2 regions of the Nocardia sp. CDC153 genome follow, and region 1 is predicted to be linked to the other one. Evidence: riboswitches for the same ligand, from Rfam matches in the RefSeq annotation. Region 1 holds a riboswitch; the other holds the start of a gene.
The links. A riboswitch is a leader RNA that binds a small molecule or an ion and turns the genes downstream of it on or off. The one in region 1 is predicted to bind glycine.
Positions count from the first base shown of each region.

Region 1 (11,989 bases):
ACGAGTTCGCGCCGCAGCGTGCCCTGACGGCCGTCGGGTTCCTGTTGGCGCAGGTCGGGGCCTATGCCGCGAATCGATTCGCCGAGCGCACGGCCGCTCTGGACCTGACCCCGCCGCAGGCCGGACTGCTGCGGCTGCTCATTGCCCAGCCCGGCCGCAGCCAGCGCGAGCTCGCCGACGAACTGGGCATGCCGCCCAGCCGATTCGTGCAGTTCGCCGACAAGCTCGAGGACCGGGGACTCATCGAACGCAAGCGCAATCCGGACGACCGCCGCCAGCACGCCCTGTATCTGACCGAGAAGGGGCGGACCACCCTGGTCGAATTGGCCGGTGTGGCACGCGAAGCCGAGGAACACCTGTGCCGTTCGCTCAGCGCGGAGGAGCACAAGCAACTGTCGGAGCTACTCGTCCGGATCGCCGCCGACCAGGGGCTGATGCCCGGCGTCCATCCGGGTTACAAGTCGGTGTGAGGTACCGCCGAATTCGTCGCGGTCAACGCCTCGTCCACGGTGATATCGCCGTTCATGGCCGCGCGCAGCAGATGCCGGAAGGTCGGGCACTCCGCGTGGCTCGGGGCCGGGCAGGCGGCGGCGTGGCGCAGACCGTCGCGCACGGCGGTCAATTGCGTGATGGTGCGGTCCAATTCGTCGGCCTTGCCGGTCAGGAGGGCGCGGTCCACGCGCAGTTCGCCCTGGGGTCCGAAGACGCGCACGATGTCGTCGAGTGAGAATCCGGCGAGGCGGCCGATGCCGATGAGGGCCAGCTGCTCGAGCACCGAGGCGTCGAACTGGCGACGCAGTCCGCGCCGCCCGGTCGAAGCGATGAGTCCACGCTCCTCGTAATAGCGCAGCGTCGAGGCGGGCACACCGGATCGGCGCACGACTTCGGCGATATCCAGGCTGTTTACGGCGTACTCCTGACCCTTGACCTCAAGTCGACTTGAACTGACACAGTGTAGTTCTCCGCCCGTCCAACCGACCTTGGAGACGACCATGACGGCACCGACCGACAACGACCAATCCGCCCGCTGGAACGGACCGTCCGGCAATGCCTGGGTCGAGGCCCAGGACCTCATCACCCGGGTCATGCGGCCGTTCGAGGACGTGCTGGTGGATACGGCCCGTGCGGCCGACGCCCACCGGGTGCTGGATGTCGGATGCGGCACGGGCAGCACCACATTCGCCGTCGCCCGCGCGCTCGGCGCGGAGTGCCTGGGTGTCGATATCGCGAAGCCGATGATCGCCGCCGCCCGCGCGAATGCCGAAAACGATGCCCTGCCGGTCGATTTCATTCGCGCCGACGCCCAAACCCATCCCTTCGAGCCCGCCACCTTCGATCTGGTCATGTCCCGCTTCGGCGTGATGTTCTTCCCCGATCCGGTGGCGGCCTTCGCCAATCTGCGCCGCGCCACCCGCCCGGGCGGCAGCCTCGGCTGCATCGTCTGGCGCGGCACGGACGAGAATCCGTACTTCACCGCCGCCGAACGCGCGGCCGCACCGCTGCTGCCGGACCTGCCGCCCCGGGTCGCCGGGTCGCCGGGCCAATTCGCCCTGGCCGACCGCGAATACGTCACCGAGATCCTCGCGGGCGGCGGTTGGGTCGACATCGATGTGCGTCCCCTCGACGTCGAATGCACCATGCCCGAACGGGACCTCACCCCCTACATCTCCCGCCTGGGCCCGGTCGGCCTGGCCCTGCTCGAGGTCGACGACGCCACCCGTGCGAAGGTGATCGAAGCGATCCGCCCGGCCTTCGATCCATATATCCACGGTGACGAGGTTCGCTTCACCGCCGCCTGCTGGCTGCTCACGGGACACGCCCCGAACGGTTCCTGAGATCGACGAACCGTCATACGAATTCCGGAATCGCTTACAGATCGTCGAGTTGCTCCCCGGCGGAAACGGTGCAGAGTATGTCTGGACACCGCCACCCGCGTCACGCGGCATGCCGACAAGGAGCACAGTGACTCAGCAGGAATTGCAGTTCATCGGCGGTGCGCGGCGGACCGGATCCGGTGCGCCACTGTCGATCACCGCACCGGCCACCGGTGCGGTGATCGCCGAGGGAGCCGGTGCGAGCGCGGCCGATGTCGACGCCGCGGTGGCCGCCGCCAAGACCGCCTTCCCGGACTGGGCCGGGCGCACGCCCGGTGAGCGGTCCGATCTCATGCACGCCTGGGTGCGAATCCTGCACGAGCGCGCGGAGGAACTGGCCGCGATCGAGAGCCGCAATGCCGGCAAGCCGATTCGCCTGGCGCGGGAGTTCGACGTGCCCGGCACCATCGACAACACCGCCTTCTTCGCCGGGGCCGCGCGCCACCTGGAGGGCAAGGCGGCCGCCGAGTACTCCGGCGACCACACCTCGTCCATCCGCCGCGAGCCGCTCGGCGTGATCGGCTCCATCGCGCCGTGGAACTATCCGCTGCAGATGGCGGCGTGGAAGATCCTGCCCGCCGTGGCGGCGGGAAACACCGTGGTGCTCAAGCCCTCCGAGCTGACCCCGCTCAGCTCGCTGCTGTTCGCCGAGACGGCTACCGCGGCCGGGATACCGGCGGGGGTGATCAATGTGGTCGTCGGCGTGGGCCCGGTGGCGGGGCAGGCGCTGGTCGAGCATCCCGATGTCGCCATGGTCTCGTTCACCGGATCGACGGTGGTCGGGCGTCGGGTGGCCGCGACCGCCGCCGGGTCGGTCAAGCGCGTGCATCTGGAACTCGGCGGCAAGGCCCCCTTCGTCGTCTTCGACGACGCCGACCTCGAGGCGGCGGCGCGCGGCGCGGTCGCCGGGGCCCTGATCAATGTCGGCCAGGACTGCACGGCCGCCACCCGGGCGTATGTGCAGCGGCCGCTGTTCGACGAATTCGTCGGGCGCGTGGCCGATCTCATGGATCACGTGACTCTCGGTCCGGTGGAGGACGCGGAAACCGATATGGGGCCGCTCATTTCGCTCGCGCATCGGGACAAGGTGAGCGGCATGGTCGAGCGCGCCCGGGAGGCCGGCGCGAAAGTCGTTCGCGGCGGCCGCATTCCCGAGCACACCCATCCCGGCGGCGCGTACTACGAACCGACCCTGATCACCGGCGCGACACAGGATTCCGACATCGTGCAGCAGGAGATCTTCGGCCCCGTGCTGGTGGTGCTGCCCTTCGATACCGACGACGAGGCCATCGCGCTCGCCAACGACACCGTCTACGGTCTGGCGGCCTCGGCCTGGTCCACCAATGTCTTCCGCACCCAGCGCGCGAGCCGCGAGATCCAGGCCGGATGCGTGTGGATCAACGACCACATTCCGATCATCAGCGAAATGCCGCACGGCGGGTACAAGGCCTCCGGATTCGGAAAAGACATGTCCACCTACGCATTCGACGAATACACCAACATCAAACACGTCATGTCCGATATCACCGCCGCCGCGCACAAGCCGTGGCACGACGTGATCTTCCGCGCGGACTGAGGATTGGCACAGGCTCGGCGGTCGCTGAATTCCAGCGCCCGCCGCTTTCTCATGCCCCGCGGAGCAGACCCGAGACCGCAGGGCAGACCCGAGACCACAGCGCAGACCGGAGTCGAGGTAGCGCTTGCCGCGGGCGTCGAACAGGTAGGAGCCCTCCCCGCGCACGATGACGGGCGCGTCGGCCTCGTCGCGGCCATTGTGGTTGGTGAAGTGCATCCACAGGTGATCCCGCAGCACGCGGGGTGCTTCGGACGTGGACGCGTGCCGGGACTCGGCCGTGAGGTGACGGGAGCGTAGGGAAGTTAACATTGCGCACCCCGCGAAATGGTCATAACCTGCGCGAAGAGTCGCGATTACCCAGCCGAACACAGGATCTCCTGACGCTGTGAGGCGGTTCCATGACCGACGCTCGATCGCTGTATCGAACCTGGTGGCGAGACCGGGTCGACTATCGATGGCTGGTCGACACCCTGCAGTCGCACTCGGCGCTGCGCGGATTCAAGATCATGCTCGGGGCGGGCGGGATCGTCATGCTGCTGATCGCGGTGTTGGCCGCCCTCGCGCAGAGCGAGGTGTCGGGGCCCTTGGGCTGGCAGGGCGCGCTGGAGGCCACGGTCGCCGGGCTGTGGACGCTGCGCTGGTGGCTGCTGCCGTGGCCGCGCGAAGTCGAATCCTTGGTCTGGATAGTGCTTTTCGACCTGGACACCGCCGCCAACGATCTCCTCGCGCGCGACCGCGTCATCGCGGTGCTCGGCATCGTGCTGCTGATGGCGATGGGCGGATATGTGACCGTATTCCACGGCCCGCGCGTGTTGGCCCTGCACGTCGCGTGGTCGATTCTGGTGACGGTGATGCTGGCCACACTGATCGCGCTCGGCTACCTGCCGGCCACCGGACGCGGCGAGTCACACACCCACGGGCGATTCCAGGATCTGGCCCTGGGCCTGGACATCATTCTGGTGATGGTGGTCGTGGTCGGCGTCATCCTGCCGTTCGTGCAGCTGGGCCATTGGATCGTGCGGGTGGACGCCCTGTCGGACCCGCTGACCAAGTTGCTCAACCGTCGCGGCCTCGACTCCTATCTGGCCGCGCGCATCGGCCGCAGCGAGCGCCGGTCGGCGTATGTCGCCTCGCTGGACCTGGACCGGTTCAAGACCATCAACGACACCTTCGGCCACCCCTTCGGCGACGAGGTCCTGGTGCGGACCGCCCAGCGACTGCGCGACACCGTCGAATCGGACGCCCTCGTGGCCCGCACCGGCGGTGAGGAATTCGTGGTCGTCGGCTACCTCCGAGACAATCCCGCGGCCCTGGCGGAGGGACTGCGCGCCGCCATCGAGACCACCCCGGACCTGCCCGTCACCATCACGGCCAGCATCGGCGTCGCGATCATCGAGGCCTCGCACGCGGATTCCGAATGGACCGAATCCAGCCTGCGCCGCCTGCTGCACCGGGCCGACTCCGCCATGTACCGCGCGAAAGGCCTGGGCGGCAACACTTTCGTCATCACCGACAGCGACGGCGTGGAACCCCTGGAACGCAAGAAGCCCCCGACCGAAATATTCGATCGGGAGCTTCTTGTGGTGCGCCATCAGGGACTCGAACCCCGAACCCGCTGATTAAGAGTCAGCTGCTCTGCCAATTGAGCTAATGGCGCGGATTACTCCGCCGGGGGCCTTGGCTTTCGCTCCGGCCGCTCTGCGGTGCGGAAAGAACATTAACAGGCTTGGGCTCCGAAAGTGAAATCGCCCCTCTGAGCTGCGCGTTTGCAAAGGTGTCGAGAGTTGTTAACGCGCGGGGGGTGATCACGGATGTTTGGAGCGAGCGCTGTGGGACCGGGTGCGCCGAGACGTGGGAGTGGGGTTGCGATGAGTGATGCGAAGGGTCGACGACGTACCGGGAAGCTGCTGGGGATCGGGGCGGCACTGTCTGTGCTGGCGTTGATGCTGGTCGGCTGCTCCTCCGGGAAGCACCAATCCGCCCCGGTGGCAATCGATTCCAACCCGATCGGCGAGCTGATCAAGCCGAAGCTGATCTCCCCTGTCAAGGACGGCGACAAGGGCGTGTCGCCCGGGGAGCTGACGTTGAAGGTCGAGGACGGCACCCTCACCAATGTGGTGCTCACCAGCCCGGAGGGCAAGGCGGTGCCGGGTGAGCTGGCGCAGGACGGCCGCTCGTGGAAGCTGGCCGAGCAGTTGGGATTCGGGCGCACCTACAAGCTGAGCGTGGATGCCGTCGGGCTGGGCGGGGCGGCCACCACCACTATGAGTTTCACCACGATCTCGCCGAACAACCGCACCCACCCGTACCTGCTCCCGGCCGAGAACGAGGTGGTCGGCATCGGGCAGCCGGTGGCCGTGCAGTTCGACGAGAACATTCCGGACCGCAAGGCCGCCCAGGACGCGATCAAGATCACCACCACCCCGGCGGTCGAGGGCGCGTTCTACTGGGTCAACAACCGCGAGGTGCGTTGGCGGCCACAGAACTTCTGGGCCCCGGGCACCAAGGTCGACATCGCGGTCAACGCCTACGGGCACGATATGGGCAACGGCCTGGTCGGCGACAGCGACATCCACTCCAGCTTCACCGTCGGCGACGCCACCATCTTCACCGCCGACGACAACACCAAGATCGTGACGGTCGAGCGCAACGGCCAGGTCATCAAGACCATGCCGACCTCGATGGGCAAGGACTCCACCCCGACCGACAATGGCGTCTACATCGTCGGCGACAAGTTCGACCGCATCATCATGGACTCCTCCACCTACGGCGTCCCGGTGAACTCACCCAACGGCTACAAGACGCCGATCGACTGGGCGACGCGAATCTCCTACTCCGGCATCTTCTTCCACTCGGCACCGTGGTCGGTGGGCGCGCAGGGCTCGGTCAACACCAGCCACGGCTGCCTCAATCTGAGCCCGTCCGACGCGAAGTGGGTCTACGACAACGTCAAGCGCGGTGACATCACCATCGTGAAGAACACGGTCGGCGGGACGCTGTCGGGCGTGGACGGGCTGGGCGACTGGAACATTCCGTGGGAGCAGTGGAAGGCGGGCAATGCCGACCGCGGCTGAACGCCGAGCCGACCGCGGCTGAGTCCTACTTGATGGTGCCGGGGCCGATGCCGCCGCCGCCATTGAGGTTGCCGCAGCCCAGGGCCGCGAGGCCGCCGAGCGAGGAGGCGGTGCCGAGGACCGTGCACAGGCCCTTCTGACCCGAGGAGCCCGTGGTCGCCGAGCCGAGCGCGCCGCCGAGTTTGAAGGCCGAGGATCCGAGTTCGACATCGGATTCGATGGGGTTGTTGGGGTCGTCCTTCTCGCCGGGGACGCCGGTGCCGGGGCTGGGGGCCACGCCCGGAGTGGGGGTGGTGGTCGTCGTCGAGGTGGCGTCGGTGAGGACGATCTCCGCCGAGGCGATGGGCGCAACGGGGAGGATAGCCGCAACGGCTAGCAAAGTGGTTACGGCACAACGGTTCACTGCGGATTCCTTCGGATCGGGCGTGGCCGGGGGCCCCGACGCCCCCGGTGATCCAGAGCAGTCTACGAAGATCGAGTGACCTGCGCCGCAAAATGCGACACACTGGTGTTTCTGTCACACATTCCCGAGGTCGCCGTCATGCCCCGAGGCGGGCGATGGCCCGCACGGGGGCTCCGTCCGCCCCGGGCAGGCTCAGCGGGAAAAGCGATACCTCCACGGGCTGACCAGCGTTTTCCGGGGTGAGCAGCCGGGCCAGTCCGGTCAGGTTCTCGGCGATGACGGCGTGCGCGCCGCACAGGATGCGGTGCACCGGAATCTCCTCGGCGGGAGTCGGATCGACCGAGAGGGCGTCGATGCCGAGGGTGCGCACACCGGTGGCGATGAGGTACTCGGCCGCCTCGACCGTCAGGTGCGGATGGTTCAGGTAGGCGTGCGTGCCCCAATGTTCGGACCAACCGGTCGCGATCAGCACGATCTGCCCCGCGGCGACCCGGCCCTCGAACAGTTCCCGCCCGATCGCACCACCGGCACCGACCGCGCGGGCATCGATGACGACACCGGGGCCGAGGAACCGTTCCAGCGGGAGTTCGTCCAGGGTGGGCAGGGAATCGTCGATATGGCTCGGCGCGTCCACGTGCGTCCCCGTCTGCGAACCCAGATCCAGATGCAGCACATTGACCCCGTCGGCGGCTACGGTCAAGGCGGGGCGGATGGTGACCTCCGGATCGCCGGGATACACCGGCATACCGGACCGAATCGGGACCGAAAGATCGATAATGCGCACTTTTGGCCTGCCTCCCTGGGGTTTTCGCGAGATGATGACAGCCAGCAAGATCGAATGACGTCGCGCCTACCACGCTGATCAGCCACAACGACGAGAGAATCGCCATGTCTGCCATACATATTGCCGTGTTGAACCGCAGTACCGTACTGACCGACGCCCAGGTTTCCGCGGTCGTCCCGGCGCTGCAGACGCAGGTGCACCGGGATTGGGCTCCGGTCTGGGGAAGTGACGCCGAGCTGAGCTTCGTGGGCAGCGGTCAGCAGCCCGAGCCGGGCGCGTGGTGGATCGTGATCGCCGACGATTCGGATCAGGCCGGGGCGCTCGGCTACCACGATCTCACCAGCGAGGGGCTGCCGCTGGGAAAGGTGTTCGCGCGCAGCGACACCAATGCCGGACTGCAGTGGACGGTGACCGCGAGCCATGAACTGCTCGAGATGCTCGGCGATCCCGACATCAATCTGGCCGCCTACGTCTTCACCACCGCGACCACCGGCCGCCTCTACGCCTACGAGGTCGCCGACGCGTGCGAGGCCGATCAGTACGGGTATCAGATCGATGGGGTCATGGTGTCGGACTTCGTGTTTCCGGCCTGGTTCGAGAACTTCCGCAAGCCCGGAAGCACCCAGTTCGATTTCGGCAAGCACATCACCGAGCCGTTCCAGCTGCTGCCCGGCGGGTACATCGGCGCGTTCGACATCGGCGGGGGCAGCGGCTGGCATCAGCTGACCGCGGAGGAGAGCACCCTCGCGTACGCCGCGCGGGCTCGCGTCGGCAGTCGCCGTGAGCGCCGGCGCACGCCGCGCGAGCAGTGGCTGCTCAGCGATCCGCGGTGAGATCGGCCACAATCCGGATGCCGGTGGGTTGCTGTGTGGTGTCGGCGACCCACCGCATCGACTAGGCTGGCCCGAGACAATCGAATATCCGGCCGCTATGAGTCGTGGCGGGAGAAGCCCCGGATCCGGGGTGCCGAAGGAGCAACCTCCCCGGAATCTCTCAGGCACAGATACCGTTTCGACCAGGCCACTCTGGAAAGTCAGGCGTATGGAGCGCCTCACCTACGGTGCAAGTCGTGCATGCGGCGAAGCTCTCAGGTCCCATGACAGAGGGGGAGATCCGATAACCGGGCGAACGCCCGGCTGATCCGAGGACCTCCCATGAGCATCGATACCGCTTCTCTGCCCCGCGTGGCCTCTCTGCCCTGCGTGACTCCGCCCGTCACCCGCGCGGCGACCGCCGTGACCCCGATGACCGCTGTGACACCGATGACCGCCGTGGCACCGTCGCGGGCAGCGGTTCCCAGCTCCGCCACCCTCGCCGCCGCGGCCTCGGGTCGCCGCACCGCCCTTGCCGAATTGCTCACCTACACGCGGTATTTCGCCACCGCGTGCTGCCGTGCGGAGTTGGGCGCGAACGTCATCTCCGACCGCCTGGCCGACCAGGTGACGACCGCGATCCTCACCGGCTGGCCCACCGCCCGCACCGCGCGCCGAGACTTCCTCGAATTCGCGTACACCACGATCCGCCGCGCGGTCGGCCTGTGCCGCTACGAGCACTCCCGCCGCTCCCCCTTCACCCAGCTGTCCGACGGTCAGCGCGATCTTCTCACCCTCCGCGTGGCGGTCGGCCTGTCCGCCACCGAAACCGCTGTGGCCCTGGGCATCCCGGTCCTGAGTGTGCACCGGCACACCGCCCGCACCCTGGCCCTGCTGAAGCGACCGCCCTCCCGCCCGACCGATGTCCCGGCCTGACCGCCACGCGTTGCGTCGGTGTACCCCGCCCGGCGGTCGCCTGCTCGTCGACGAATTCCGGGGCCGCTAGCGGGTTTTGGTCGCGGAGGTGGTCGCCGGGGTGCTGGTCGGCACGTCGATCACTTCGGGGATCTGGCCGCCGCCGAGGAACGGCACCGACGACGTCGGCGAGGGCGGAGTCAAAGGGGCACTGCGGTGATCGCCGCAGGCGGCAACCGTTCCCGCCAGGAGTGCAATGGTCGCCACCGTGATCAGGTGCTTGCGCACGTATCAAACCTTCCGCATGGATTGATCGCAGCAGACCCACCCGCGACACCGTGGCGCATCGTGGTGCGCGTGCGGTGCGCTGCGTCGAACAGGACAGTCCGGCAACGAATCCGCACCGGCGGCAACCATTCTGCTACACCCACCGCCCCCAAACCCCACCGCGCCCCGACTTCGGCACACATGGTCCCCCACCCTGGCACACCTGGTGACCCCACCGATTAGTTTCCCCACCCCCACCCCTGCTATCTTCTTCACCGCACCCACCACGGTGCCCAGCGCCATTAGCTCAATTGGCAGAGCAGCTGACTCTTAATCAGCGGGTTCGGGGTTCGAGTCCCTGATGGCGCACCACAACAGGATGTTCTTGCCCTGAGCTCCCGTACTGCTCGTCTACCTCGAGCGTGGTGACATGCCTATCAGCACCGACGGCGCGAGCGAACCAAATGGTGCTGTATCCCCAGAGCGTTCCGAACTCCAGCACCCGCCGCGCACCTGTCATCTGACAAATCAGCGTCTGTTGGCGTTCAGCCTTCGGCGATTAGTAGGTCGGTCAGGTTGGACATGGAGGTTTGCATGCCTTGGCGGGTGGACGGTTGGACTATGCGGTGGAGGAGGTGGGCGAGAGGGGCGGGGGTGATTTGGTAGTGGACCGTGTAGGTCATTTCGGTTTCGGTGTCGAGCGGGCGGAATTCGAAGATGTTGGTCATTTTTCGTAGCGGTTCGAAACCGGTGCCGGTGTCGACGCGGCGGCGGAGGGGTTTTATTTCGTGGACGGTCCAGGTGGAGCGGGTGGTGAGGGGGCCCAGGGTGCGGTTGCGTTCGGAGTAGGTTTTGCCGAGTTCGGCGGGGCCGTGGTGGTCGGTTACCTCCAGGACAGCGGCGACCCATTCGGCGTAGCGGGCGGTGTTGGAGACCACTTCCCAGACGCGCTCGACGGGGGCGGGGATGAGGGCACGTTCGGAGATTTCGAAATGTGCTGGCATGGGCGGGCTTTCGTCAGAGTTGGGCGAGGACGGCGCGGGCGGTGTCGCGGCCGGAGCGGACCGCGCCGTCCATGAAGCCGTTCCAGTGGTCGGCGTGCTCGGCACCTGCCCAGTGCACGCGGCCGAAGGGGGTGTCTCGCCAGTCGCCGAGGGTCGACAGGACGCCGGGGCCGGGGACCGAGGTGGGGCCGCCGCGGGTCCATTCCTCTGTGGTCCAATCCATTTCGAAGTAGTCGAGGGGGCGCAGGGCGGTCTTGCCGACGACCTTCGCGAACTGGCGCAGGACCGCGCCACGGCGTTCGCGCGGCGGGCGGTGCGCCCAGGTGCGCCACTGCGGGCCGCCGACGAAACCCATCAGCACGCCCGGGCCACCGTCCGGCGGGGTGTTGTCGAACATGGAGCAGACGGGGGAATCGGCACGGAACACGCCCTGGCCGTTGAGTCCGTCCGCGCGCCAGAATGGTTCGGGGTACACCGCTTCGCATTTCATCAAGGTGCCGAAGGTCAGGCGGGAGAACAGGGCGTCCTGTTGCGGCGGCAGCAGCGGACGCCACACGATGCGAGCGGCGAGAGCGGGCGGTACGGCCACGATCACCCGGGCCGCGCGGTGGACGCCGGAGTCGGCGGTCACGGTGACGCCGTGAGCATCCTGCTCGATCTGCCGCACCGGGGAGTCCAGCACCACCCGGCCGTCCAGCTGCTCGGCCAGGAGTTCCGAAATGCGCTGGGAGCCACCGATGAAGCGTGACTCCTGGGCACCGCCGGTGACGCCGATGCCGCGGTCGATGGTGCCGGGCGTGGTCTCGTTGCCGAAACCGGCGATGTACCACAGGCTGAACAGCAGCGAGGCGTCGGCGGCGGACCCGCCGTAGGCGGAGCCGAGGAAGACGTTCACCAGGTCCAGCGCGCCGTCGGTGAGTGTGGTTCCGCGCAGCCAGCTTTCGAAGGTCATGCCGTCCCATTTGCGGGCGTGATCCGCGCGCCAGGGCTTGTCGACCGGGATGGTGCGGGCCAGGCTGTTGATCCGATGCATGGCGACACCCAGATCCGGCAGCGCCAGCACGTCCGGCGGGATGTCCCCGGTGAAGCGGCGGGCGGAGTCACCGCGCACGTAGACGCTCGCGCCTTCGTTGTAGGCGGGGAAGGTTCGCACGTCGAGGTCGCGGGCCAGCCCGAGGATGTGATCCTGTGTGGGACCGACGAATTGGCCACCGGCCTCGACCACTCGCCCGTCGCCGAGGTCGTGGTTGACGGTTCGACCACCGACGCGCGAACGGGCC
Region 1 is NZ_JAYKYU010000005.1:382,228-394,216, reverse strand. Features, by position in the region: gene VMT65_RS28510 (MarR family winged helix-turn-helix transcriptional regulator) at 1-470, shown strand, start outside; gene VMT65_RS28505 (helix-turn-helix domain-containing protein) at 455-880, opposite strand; gene VMT65_RS28500 (class I SAM-dependent methyltransferase) at 993-1,835, shown strand; gene VMT65_RS28495 (gamma-aminobutyraldehyde dehydrogenase) at 1,963-3,450, shown strand; gene VMT65_RS28490 (GGDEF domain-containing protein) at 3,849-5,069, shown strand; tRNA gene VMT65_RS28485 (tRNA-Lys) at 5,032-5,107, opposite strand; gene VMT65_RS28480 (L,D-transpeptidase) at 5,319-6,524, shown strand; gene VMT65_RS28475 (hypothetical protein) at 6,550-6,903, opposite strand; gene VMT65_RS28470 (cyclase family protein) at 7,064-7,711, opposite strand; gene VMT65_RS28465 (hypothetical protein) at 7,837-8,544, shown strand; glycine riboswitch at 8,643-8,730, shown strand; glycine riboswitch at 8,731-8,824, shown strand; gene VMT65_RS28460 (hypothetical protein) at 8,866-9,459, shown strand; gene VMT65_RS28455 (hypothetical protein) at 9,526-9,726, opposite strand; tRNA gene VMT65_RS28450 (tRNA-Lys) at 10,002-10,077, shown strand; gene VMT65_RS28445 (O-methyltransferase) at 10,040-10,234, opposite strand; gene VMT65_RS28440 (SRPBCC family protein) at 10,251-10,709, opposite strand; gene VMT65_RS28435 (flavin monoamine oxidase family protein) at 10,723-11,989, opposite strand, start outside.

Region 2 (11,989 bases), on a different contig from region 1:
TCGGGCCGCCGCGTCGTGCGTGGAGGGGACCGCGACGCTCAATGTGACCGTCGACCCCGACATTCTCACCCCGGTCAAGTCCGCCGCCGATCGATTCAATGCCACGAAACCGCATGTCCGGGACCACTGCGCGCAGGTGAGCGTGACCGCGCAGCCGTCGGCGGCCATGGTCGCGGCCTTCACCTCCAACAAGCCGTGGGATCCGGCGTTGGGTCCACAGCCCGCGTTGTGGATTCCGGCGTCGTCGCGCTCGGTCGAGCAGATGCGCGTGCCCGGGTTGATCGCGGGCACCCCGGCACCGATTGCCGTGAGCCCGATCTCCCTGGCCGTGCACGATGAACTGCGCGGCGCGCTCGAGACCGCCAAGATCCACTGGTCGGATCTGCCGAAGCTGCAGAGCGGTTCGCTGGCCGATGTCGGCCTCGGGTCGTCGGGGAAGTTGCGCCTGGCCATGCCCGCGGGCGATCCGTCGCTCGCCATCGCGACCGCGGTCGGCTCGGGCGTCTCCGGCACCGATCCCCTCGACGAGAAGGCCGTCGCCACCGGGCAGGTCGTGTCCGCCATCTCCCTGCTGGCGGCGGGCGCGCCCCCGGCCAAGGACGTGAACGCCGCGCTCACCGATCTCGCCGCCGCGACCGACCACGCCAACGCGCCCCTGCACGCGGTCGCCGCCACCGAACAGCAGATCCGAGCCCGCGTCGGCCTGACCGCCTTCCGTCCCGACGGCGCGGGCCCGGTGGCCGACTACCCCGCCGCCGAGCTCACCGGCGCCTGGGTGGACCAGACCCAGAATCTCGTCGCGGGTCTGTTCGCCGATTTCCTGCGCGCCCCGGAGCAGTCGAAGCTGTTCACCGACAACGGTTTCGGCGCTGCTCCCCCGGCCACTGCCCCGGTCCCCGCGAAATCCGTACTGGCCAAGGTGGATCAGATCATCGCGCACCCGGTGCTGGGCGTGCAGGCCACCGTCCTGCTCGACGTCTCCTCCTCCATGTCCGCGACCGAGGGCTACGGCACCCGGCTCGCCAATTCCGTTGCGGCACTGGAGTCCACGATGGGCGTCATGCCTCCCGATTTCGGTCTCGGGGTCTGGGAGTACTCCAAGAACCTCGACGGCAACAACCCGTACAAGGTGCTGGCCCCGACGGCGGTGCTCAGCAATGACCAGCGCACCGCCATCAGCCAGGCCCTGACCACCGTCACCGCGAGCCAGTCCAAGCCCGACCGCACCTACCCCACCCTCGAGGCCGCCTACAAGAACGTCCTGGCCAACTACGCCAACGCCCGCACCAATTCGATCCTGCTGATCACCGACGGCCCCGAGGACGACTCCCCCGTCACCGGCGATCAACTCCTGTCCGATATCGCCGCCGCCACCGATCCCGCCCACCCGATCCGCATCGACGTCATCGTGATCAACGGCCCCGGCACCCAAACCCTGCAAACCCTCACCCAACGCACCGGCGGCACCTACACCAAGGTCAACACCACCGCCGACCTCCCGTTCGGCACTGCGGTCTCCCAAGCCCTGACCACCCCATAACCGGGTCGACTCCAGCGCTCCACCGTTCGAGCAACACGTGGGCCGCGCTTCCGGCGCGGCCAGCAAACCCGTGGCATATTCAGCGAATGGCACACAGTAGTGGTAACGATTCCTCGCTGAAGCAGGACGTCGCCGCCGGAACATCCGTCGCGGCGGGCATCCTGCTGATCGTCATCGGCGTCCTGTCGATCCTGCAGGGCATCTCCGCCGTAGCCGCCGACAACCTCCTGGTAGTCACCTCCGACTACATCTACAAACTCAACACCACCGGCTGGGGCTGGATCCACATCATCCTCGGCGCAATCGAAATAATCGTCGCCATCGGCCTCCTAGCCGGCACCACCTGGGGCCGCACCTCCGCCCTAGTCCTAGCCTCCCTCTCCATAATCGAAAACTTCCTCTGGATCCCCTACTACCCAGCCTGGTCCCTCCTCATCATCGCCCTAGACGTAGTAGTCATCTGGGCCATAGCCACCTACAAACCCGCCAAGGTCTGAACCACGCCACCCGAGAAGCGCCCCACGGATTGCGAGAACCCGTGGGGCGCTTCGACGTTCGGCGCCAGGCTCAGTCGACCGGCTCGTCGAGCCAGAGACCCGCCCGCATGACGGTCCGCCCGGAGAATTCGGCGGGCCCGCGCCAAACCTGGATCCGCTCCGGCACCAGGTAGATGTAGGTGAACCCCGGGGTAGAGCGGGGAATTCTGGATGCCCTGGCGTAACCCTCGGCCGCCGCGTCATCGACGTCCGTCCGGGCAACGATGCTCGCCACCGCGTCGATCATGACAACATCGGTCGTGCTACCCAGTGCCACCCGAACCCGCGGCTGATTCTCGATATTCCGCAGCGTCCGACTGCCGTCGAATGTCGAAGTCAGCAGCCGAGCCCCATCCCACCAGTAGGACACGGGTATAAGGTGCGGCCCCCGCACCCCATCAGCCGTCGCGAGCCAAAGATTGTCCGTATTCGACCGCAACCGCTCCAGCGCCGACTCCCGCCGCTCGGACAAGTTCCGGATGTGATTCATTCGCGTCCCCTTTCACTCCTACGCGACGGTAACGCGAAACCCCGCACCGGCGCGAGGACGCAACCCGGAATGGCACGCACTCGGCATAGCCGTGCGGATACCAGTCCCATAACAACGCTAGTCGGTGAGTTGGCAAGTGCCGCAGCAGGTTTCCTGACCGAGCGGCAGAGTTGCACGTCTTGATTCGCCAGCCGGGCACGCTCGGGCGACAATGTGATCGTGATAGATGTTCCCCCGTTCATCGATGGGGCACGGGTCCTGAAGGTTGCGGACATCCGTGGCTTGACGCCCACTGGCAGGACGCGGCATTGGGTAGATGGTCGCCTCGTTCAAGACTTCTCACGCCTGGTGATCGCTCAGTACGACTCGAGCTCCCAGGTGTACTTGTTTTACTGCGATGCGGAGTGGGAGTGCATCTCCGATACCGATCACAGCGAGATCGCAGCAGCCGTCCTCCAGGCTGAGATGGAGTTCGGCGCGGTCGAATTCGCTGATGTCTGGTGATGTGCCCGAATTCCACTCCAGGGTGCGCCGCTCGACGGTGCGTTTTTTAGACTGCCCGGGTGTCCACGATCGTTCTCCGCGCAGCCAACCTCGACGATGCCGGTACTGTTCTCGAGTTTTGGGGCAGGGCTGCGGAAGATGCGCACCGGCCGGCCGATTCTGTTGTTGCGATCGAAGGGCTGATACGGCGCGATCCCGAAGCGTTGATTCTTGCCTTTGACGAAGGCGAGGGCGCTGGTGAGTTGGTGGGTACGGTGATTGCGGGGTGGGATGGCTGGCGCTGTCATATTTACCGTTTGGCGGTCGCGCCTGGCTGCCGCCGTAGGGGTGTTGGAGGGGTGCTCATCCGCGCTGCGGAGCAACGATTCGCTCGACTTGGAGGGACGCGCGCCGACGCGATGGTGCTCGATGAGAATGATCTCGGGCAGAGCGTCTGGAAGGCCAACGGTTATGCGCCGCAACCCGAATGGTCGCGGTGGGTCAAGCCACTTGCCGCGTCGGCACGATCGTAGGGAGGGGAGGGCGAATGCTGGTTGGAGTGGACTGGGAGGCGGTTCGTGGGAGTCTGCCGCCGGGGGAGATGCTCAGGTTTCGGGGTGACTTCGCGGAGCGGGTCTGGAGGACGCGGGATGCGGTCGAGTTTGCGGTGACGTTCGGGATACCGTACTCGCGGGGGCTGTTTCGGATGTCGGCCGAGGTGGCCGAGCGGGATGCTGCCAGCGCTGATATGGAGTTCGTTGCCGATATCGACTCGATGCCGACCGTCACACCGGTTGGAGAGTTGCAGCCGTTGGGGCTGTTGTTCCACGCCATGCTCTACGTTCGCCCCGCCGATGGGACCATATGGGTGTCGGATCCGGACGCCGAGGTGGAATTCGAGTTGATCCACCGCGACCTCTCGTCGCTGGCATACCTGGTGTACAAGGTAGAGGTCGAACGACCCGGTCCCGAGGAAGACCCGACGCCCTACGACTGGGCTGAAGTCGAGGAAATCATCCAAGAGGATATGAACCGCTGGGATGCAACGCCTTTCGATGACGCCACCAGATTCTGGACCACCTTCCTCCAGTCGTATCCGATGATGTGAGCTCCGTGCCACCCACCCCGGCGGCCGAGCCAGCCGGGCGCGTCACAACGGGCAGCGGTTGCCGGTGCACAACGACGAACGCCCCACCGGTTGCGGGAACCGGTGGGGCGCTTGCGTTTCCGAGCGATCAGGTGGGATCAGTCGGTGTAGGTGTCGAGGGGTGGGCAGGAGCAGACGAGGTTGCGGTCGCCGTAGGCGCCGTCGATTCGGCGGACGGAGGGCCAGACCTTGGGTCGGGGGTGCTTGATGCCCATGGGGTAGACGGCCTTTTCGCGGGTGTAGGGGTGGGTCCATTCGCCGACCAGGCATTCCGCGGTGTGGGGAGCGCCGCGCAGGGGGTTGTCGTCCACCGGCCAGGTGCCTGCGGCGACCTCGTCGATTTCGGCCTTGATGGCGATCATGGCTTCGATGAAAGCGTCGAGTTCTTCGAGGTTTTCGCTTTCGGTCGGTTCCACCATGAGGGTGCCCGCGACGGGGAAGCTCATGGTGGGGGCGTGGAAACCGTAGTCGGCCAGGCGCTTTGCGACGTCGTCGACGGTGACACCGGTCTGCTTGGTGATCTCGCGCAGGTCGAGGATGCACTCGTGGGCGACCATGCCGTTGTCGCCGGTGTAGAGGACCGGGAAGTGGGGGTTCAGTTTGCGGGCAATGTAATTGGCCGAGGCGATGGCGGTGAGGGTGGCGCGGCGCAGGCCGTCGGCGCCCATCATGCGGATGTAGGCCCAGGTGATCGGGAGGATCGAGGCCGAGCCGTACTTGGCGGCAGACACCGCGTGCGAACCCTTTTCAAGGGGATCGCCGGGCAGGTACTTGGCCAGGTGCTCGCGCACCGCGACCGGGCCGACGCCCGGACCGCCGCCGCCGTGCGGGATGCAGAAGGTCTTGTGCAGGTTCAGGTGGCTGACATCGCCGCCGAACTTGCCCGGACGAGCCAGGCCCACCAGGGCGTTCAGGTTCGCGCCGTCGACGTACACCTGGCCGCCCGCCTCGTGCACCAGACCGCACAGCTCGGCCACCTCGTGCTCGTACACGCCGTGCGTGGACGGGTAGGTGATCATGATGCAGGCCAGTCGCTCGGCGTGATCGGCGATCTTGGCGCGCAGGTCGTCGAGATCGATATCGCCGTTGGGGCGGGTCTTCACGACCTCCACCCGCATGCCGACCATGGCGGCCGAGGCCGCGTTGGTGCCGTGCGCGCTCGAGGGGATCAGGCACGTATCCCGGTGCGCGTCACCGCGATCCAGGTGGTAGCGGCGAATCGCGAGCAGACCCGCGTACTCGCCCTGGCTACCGGCATTGGGCTGCAGGGAAACCCGGTCGTAGCCGGTGACCGCGCACAGCCAGCCCTCGAGGTCGTCGATGAGCTTCAGCAGTCCGGGAGCATCCTCGACCGGCGCGTACGGGTGCACCCGGTTGAAGCCGGGCCAGGTGATGGCCTCCATCTCCGCGGCCGCGTTCAGCTTCATGGTGCAGGAGCCGAGCGGAATCATGCTGCGGTCCAGGGCAATATCCTTGTCCGAGAGCGCGCGCAGGTAGCGCAGCATGGCGGTCTCGGTGCGGTACTTGGTGAACGCCGGGGCGGTCAGGAACTCCGAGGTGCGGACCTCGATGTGCGGGCGCTGCTTGCCGTGGAACAGCGCGCCCTCGGGGCCGACGGGGATCTCCGCGCCGAAGCAGTCCAGCACGGCGACCACATGCGCGTCCGTGGTGACCTCATCGCACGCGATGGCCACATGATCGGCGTCGACGAGCCGCAGATTGATGCCGCTCCCCTTCGCCTTGGCCACAATGCCTTCCGCACCACCGGGCACGTTCACCAGCACGGTGTCGAAGAAGCTCTGGTGCACGACCGCATCGCCGAGCCCGGCGGCCAGCCACTGCGCGTGTCCATGTACCCGCCGTGCCAGCGACCGCAGCCCGTCCGCGCCGTGATACGAGGCGTACATGGCGGCCAGAATGGCCAGCAGCACCTGCGCGGTGCAGATGTTCGAGGTCGCCTTCTCCCGGCGAATGTGCTGCTCACGGGTCTGCAGCGCGAGCCGGTAGGCGAGGTTGCCGTCCGCGTCCACCGACACACCGACCAGTCGGCCCGGCAGCTGTCGCGCATGCGCGGAATGCACCGCGAGATAGCCCGCGTGCGGGCCGCCGAAGCCCAGCGGCACACCGAAACGCTGCGTGGTGCCGAAACAGACGTCCGCGCCCTGCTCACCGGGCGGCGTAATCAGCGTCAGCGCAAGCAGATCCGCGCCGACCGCCACCAGCGCACCGCGCGCGTGTGCGGCCTCGATGACCGGAGCCCAGTCCACGATGCGCCCGGACGCGCCCGGCTGCTGCACGATCACACCGAAGAACTCACCCTCGGGCAGTTCACCCTCGGCCAGATCGGCCTCGACGATCTCGATCCCCAGCGGCTCGGCGCGCGTGTACAGCAGCGTCCGCGTCTGCGGGAAGAGATCGGTGTCGATCAACAGCCGCGAAGACTTGCTCTTACGGTTCGCCCGCTGCAGCAGCGTCATGGCCTCGGCCGCCGCGGTCGCCTCGTCCAGCATGGACGCGTTGGCGACCTCCATCGCGGTCAGATCCGCCACCATGGTCTGGAAGTTCAGCAGCGCCTCGAGCCGCCCCTGGCTGATCTCCGGCTGGTAGGGCGTGTACGCGGTGTACCAGGCCGGATTCTCGACCAGATTCCGCAGCAGCACCGGCGGGGTGAGCGTGTCGTAGTACCCCAGCCCGATCATGGAGGTGGCCACGGTATTCGAATTGGCAAGCGCCGCAAGCTCGGCGAGCGCCTCGTGCTCGGAGACGGCCGCGGGCAGCGCATTGAGCCCATTGCCCTCGGGCGCGTCCAGAATGCTGGCGGGCACGGCCCTGGTGGCGAGTTCGTCCAGCGACTCGACGCCCACGGTCTCGAGGATGCGGCCGGTCTCACCGCTGTCGGGGCCGATGTGGCGGTCGGCGAAGGATCGAGTCCAGATCACGGCTGCTCCATTGGGGTGGGCGGGGTCGACCCGGAGGCCGACACTACGTCTGCCCTCCCCCTCTGTCCTCGATGCCTGAGAGATTCGGGCCCCGACCTTGCGGCCGTTGCCCTTTCACCATGGGCGGGTGACGCGCGGCCACCACTTTCCAGAGGCGCCGAAACTCCGCACGGTCCCTTGTGCCTGAGAGATTGACGGGGAGGTGCTGCTCCTTCGGCGTCCGAGGCTACCCCCGGAACTCTCCCGCACGGCTGCGACGCACTCGCCAGTTTAAGGGGACCCAGGTTACAACAATGTTGCCTGGGCTCCGTTTCACACCGAGCAGCACATCGGGCAACGAAAATGCGCGCCTCCCGAGGGCGACGCGCATTCGTAAACGGCTGTGTCTAACCGGTCTTGCTCATCCGGGCCTTGCGGCGGAAGGACAGCTCGTCCTCCGGACGCTCGGAGGTGCTGCCGTCCTCGGCGCGCTCGGCCGGGAAGTTGGCTATGGCACCGGTCAATTCGCGCATGGCACCGCTGACCGCGATACCGAACACGCCCTGTCCGCCCTGCAGTAAATCGACCACTTCCTCGGCGGAGGAGCACTCGTAGACCGTGGTGCCGTCGGAGAAGAGGGTGATTCCGGCGAGGTCTTCGACCCCGCGGCTGCGCAGATGATCCACGGCGATGCGGATGTTCTGCAGCGAGATGCCCGCATCGAGCAGACGCTTGACGATCTTGAGGACCAGGATGTCCTTGAACGAGTACAGACGCTGGCTGCCGGATCCGGTGGCGCTGCGGATGGACGGGACGACCAGTCCGGTGCGGGCCCAGTAGTCGAGCTGGCGGTAGGTGATTCCGGCCACCTGGCAAGCACTGGGCACACGGTAGCCGACGAGTTCGTCGGGCACCGTGTCATCGGGGAACAGCCCTGGCTGCACCACATCCTGAGGTTGCGGTTGATCTCCCACTGACTACTCCCTTACTGCGTGCCTATCAGGGCTGGGCTCTGTCAATCGACTCTGGAGCGTTGGCCTAACAATCGAGGCTACTCCCCTGATTGTTGCGGGAGAATCGGGTCCATCCAAGGATCACCGGGCGCGTGTTTTTAAACCTAAACCTGAGGTAGAGACACGGTTTTGTCTCGTTTGGAGATCAACCCAGGATCATCGCCAGGTCAGGAGTTGGTCAGCTGTCCGTGGCCTTGAAGTCATCGGGAGATACCGATTCGAGAAACTCCTTGAACTTCTCGACCTCGTCCTCGCGCTCGTCCGGCATGACCAGCCCGGCCTCTTCCAGGACCGGCTCCTCGGCATAGATCGGGCAGCCCACCCGCAGCGCGATGGCCACCGAATCCGAGGGCCGCGCCGAGATGCGCAGATCGTTCTCGAAGACCAGGTCGGCGTAGAAGGTGCCCTCCTGCAGATCCACGATCCGCACTTCCTTGAGGGTGTGACCGAGCTCCTTGATCAGGATCTTGATCAGATCGTGGGTCAGCGGGCGGATCGGGGTCACGCCCTCCTGCTCCAGCACGATCGCGGTGGCCTCGGCCTGACCGATCCAGATCGGTAGGTAGCGATCACCGGAGACTTCCCGGAGCAACAGCACGGGCTGATTCTGTGGCTGCTCGACACGGATGCCGATCACACGCATTTCGCTCATCGCACTGCCTCCCAAATCCACACCGGCCGCCAGCCCCCGGCTGTAATACCGAGTCTAGGCGAAGATTTCAGCCGCCGAGGGAAGCGCGCACAGAGGTCTTCACCAGGCAGGTGTGCAGGGTCAGCGACAGCGCCGCCAACTCGCGCACCGTCTCCTCGGCGCGAGCGCGGGCGTCCGCGTCGCGACTCTTGGCGATCGGGGCCGCGATCTGGGCGACCATGGCGGCCTCGCGATCGGCGGCCAGCTTGAAGGCGCGCAGATGCCTTGCCTCCAAACCGAATTCGCTCAGGGCCTTGGCGGTGCGGGCCAGGGTGACGGCGTCGCCGTCGAAATAGCCTGCCGCACCGGGCGTAATGAGGTTGGCGCGAATCAATTCCGTCAGGAACTTCTCGTCGATGCCCGCCTGGTCGAGCAGATCCGCCCGGGTGATCCGGATTTCGTGATCGAACCGAAGCTCCTCGGGCGACACCTCACCGGGCACCGCGTTCAGCCGCCGCAGGCGGCCGCCCCCGTTGGGGGACATGGCGTCAGGCGACGCTGATGTCGAATCGGGCATGGCCCCGACCCCTCCCACGGCGTTCGCCCGGGCCCGGGCCTCCCGGACCCCGAGCGTCGCCGCCCCGCTGTCGATCGCTTCGAGCTGTTCCTTGATCACCTTCAACGGCAGGTACTGATCCCGCTGCGCGGTCAGCACGAAGCGCAGGCGCTCGACGTCGGCCACGTGAAAGCGGCGGTACCCCGAGGGCGTGCGCTCCGGGCTGATCAGGCCCTCCGACTCCAGGAATCGGATCTTGGAGATGGTGATGTCCGGAAAATCCGGACGCAGGAGATCCAGCACGGAGCCGATCGACATGCCTCCGCGCGTCCACTGCGCTGCGCCAGTCATTCCGCTCGGCCCTATAGAGCCGAATCGCTCGTGGCGGGCTTGGGGCCCGTCAGGAAGACGAGGCGGAACTTGCCGATCTGGACCTCGTCGCCGTTCTGCAGCTCCGAGGAATCCACCGGCTCCCGATTGACGTAGGTGCCGTTGAGGCTGCCCACATCGACCACCTGGAAGGTGTCGTCGTCCTGGCGGAATTCCGCGTGGCGACGGCTGACGGTGACATCGTCAAGGAAGATGTCGCTGTCGGGGTGGCGGCCCGCCGAGGTGGTCGGCTGGTCGAGCAGGAAGCGCGAACCGGCGTTCGGACCGCGCTTGACCACCAGCAGGGCCGCGCCCGCGGGCAGACCCTCGACCCCCTGAACCGGCTGCTCGCCTGTCTCGGTGCGCGGCGACGTCTCGACCTCGTTCAGGAAATCGGCACGGAACACCGAAGTGGTCTCTGCTGCCGTTTCCTGGTAACCCGGGTCCTTGTTCTCGCTCACCCTTGCTCTCCTCCTCGAACCGAATAATCCATGCAAGCAATTGGTGCCCTCAGCGATGCGGCACTCCGGCCGCTTCCCGCCTCGGGCAGGTCCGGATATACCGGGCACCGGCTGCGCGCACTTCTGTTGGCATTGACCGTACCCTGCCAGGGCGTACCCGTGCAGGTAGAACTGTGAAGGCTCCTTCAGCCTCCGATAACTCCTTGATAACCTGCGGCATCCAGGAGCTTTCCGAGCGCCGCGTCGAGCGCTTCGGCGGAGTCGGCCTCGAGCTCGAAGAGCCAGCCGTCGCCGTAGGCGTCGGAGTTGACCGTCTCGGGCTCGGCGTCCAGAAGATCGTTCACCGCAACGACTTTCCCGGCGAGCGGGGCGTAGATGTCGGAAACGCTCTTGGTGGATTCGATCTCGGCGATGCTCTCGCCGGCCGGAGCCTCGGAGTCGATCGCGGGCAGCTGCACGAACACGACGTCACCCAGCTGCGACTGCGCGTAATCGGTGATGCCCACCCGCACCCGGGTCGGACCCACTTTGCTCACCCACTCGTGCTCTTCGGAGTAGCGCAAATCCTCGGGTACTGCGGTCACAGGCAGTGTCCTTTCAACGGGCGTTCCTCTCGGGATCGTCGTCGATCCGTCCGCCGCACACCCTATCGGGAGTGATCATGGTGCGGCACGGGCGGTATCGCTCGGGCCACGGCGACTGCCTTGCCGAGGTAGAGGATTCCGGTCCAGACGTAGACCGCCGTGCCCCAGATCAAGAATGCCCCACCGAACGCGCGGCCGAAACCCGCGGCGGCCCAGTCCATCTGACCCGCGAGCAACCAGGGCAAAGCGGACATGAGGGCGAAGGTGGCGGCCTTGCCCAGGTAGATGACGTCGGGCGGGGGCAGATCGCGGCGCTTGTAGATGCCGAGGGTGACGGTCAGGATCGCGTCGCGACCGACCAGGATCACCACCACCCACCAGGGCAGGATGCCGCGAATCAGGAAGCCGCCCAGGGTCGCCAGCAGATAGAGGCGATCCACCAGCGGGTCCAGCAGCGCGCCCAGCCGCGAGGACTGATCGAGCAGCCGGGCCAGCTTGCCGTCGAGCCAGTCGGTCACGCCGCTGGCGACCAGCAGCGCGAAGGCCCAGCCGTCGGCCTTCTCGACCAGCAGCAGCCACAGGAACACCGGGACGCCGATGAGCCTCAGCACACTGAGGATGTTGGGCACCGTGAATATCCGGTCGCTGTAGACCGGTTCGGTGTTCCGCTCGGTAGTCACAGACCGGTCTTACCGCAATCACCGCGGCATCTCCATCCGGCCACGCCGCCTCGCCTGCCGACGACCGAACAGCTATGGCGCAACCCCAACTCTCGGGGGCTCTCAGGGGCTTCGCCCCCGAACCCCCAAATGAGAGATTTGTGTGTAATCCTTCTCATACCGTGGTTGAGCAGCGAGAGGAATGACCATGCCCGACTTCGACTACGACGTCGTTGTTATCGGTTCCGGGTTCGGGGGCAGCGTGAGTGCGCTGCGGCTCACCGAGAAGGGCTACCGGGTGGCCGTACTCGAGTCCGGACGCCGCTGGAACGCCGAGGACATTCCCAAGACGAACTGGAATGTGCGCAAGTCGATCTGGGCCCCGCGGCTCGGGCTGACCGGGACGCAGCGGATCAGCGTGCTGGGCAAGTGCGCGGTGTTCTCCGCCGCCGGGGTGGGTGGCGGGTCGCTGATCTACGGGAACACCCTCTACGAGCCGCTGCCCGCGTTCTACACCGACAAGCAGTGGGCGCACATCACCGACTGGCGTTCGGAGCTCGCGCCCTATTACGACCAGGCGCAGCGCATGCTGGGTGTCGCGC
Region 2 is NZ_JAYKYU010000004.1:68,962-80,950, reverse strand. Features, by position in the region: gene VMT65_RS22875 (VWA domain-containing protein) at 1-1,540, shown strand, start outside; gene VMT65_RS22870 (DUF7144 family membrane protein) at 1,627-2,037, shown strand; gene VMT65_RS22865 (pyridoxamine 5'-phosphate oxidase family protein) at 2,108-2,566, opposite strand; gene VMT65_RS22860 (hypothetical protein) at 2,786-3,070, shown strand; gene VMT65_RS22855 (GNAT family N-acetyltransferase) at 3,130-3,582, shown strand; gene VMT65_RS22850 (SUKH-4 family immunity protein) at 3,597-4,157, shown strand; gene gcvP (aminomethyl-transferring glycine dehydrogenase) at 4,295-7,135, opposite strand; glycine riboswitch at 7,296-7,391, opposite strand; gene VMT65_RS22840 (MerR family transcriptional regulator) at 7,522-8,088, opposite strand; gene VMT65_RS22835 (bifunctional nuclease family protein) at 8,306-8,779, opposite strand; gene ftsR (transcriptional regulator FtsR) at 8,847-9,632, opposite strand; gene garA (glycogen accumulation regulator GarA) at 9,677-10,144, opposite strand; gene gcvH (glycine cleavage system protein GcvH) at 10,330-10,728, opposite strand; gene VMT65_RS22815 (CDP-alcohol phosphatidyltransferase family protein) at 10,791-11,408, opposite strand; gene VMT65_RS22810 (GMC family oxidoreductase) at 11,596-11,989, shown strand, end outside.
Region 2: linked by a shared signal. The riboswitch ahead of gcvP (aminomethyl-transferring glycine dehydrogenase) and the one ahead of VMT65_RS28460 (hypothetical protein) in region 1 are both predicted to bind glycine.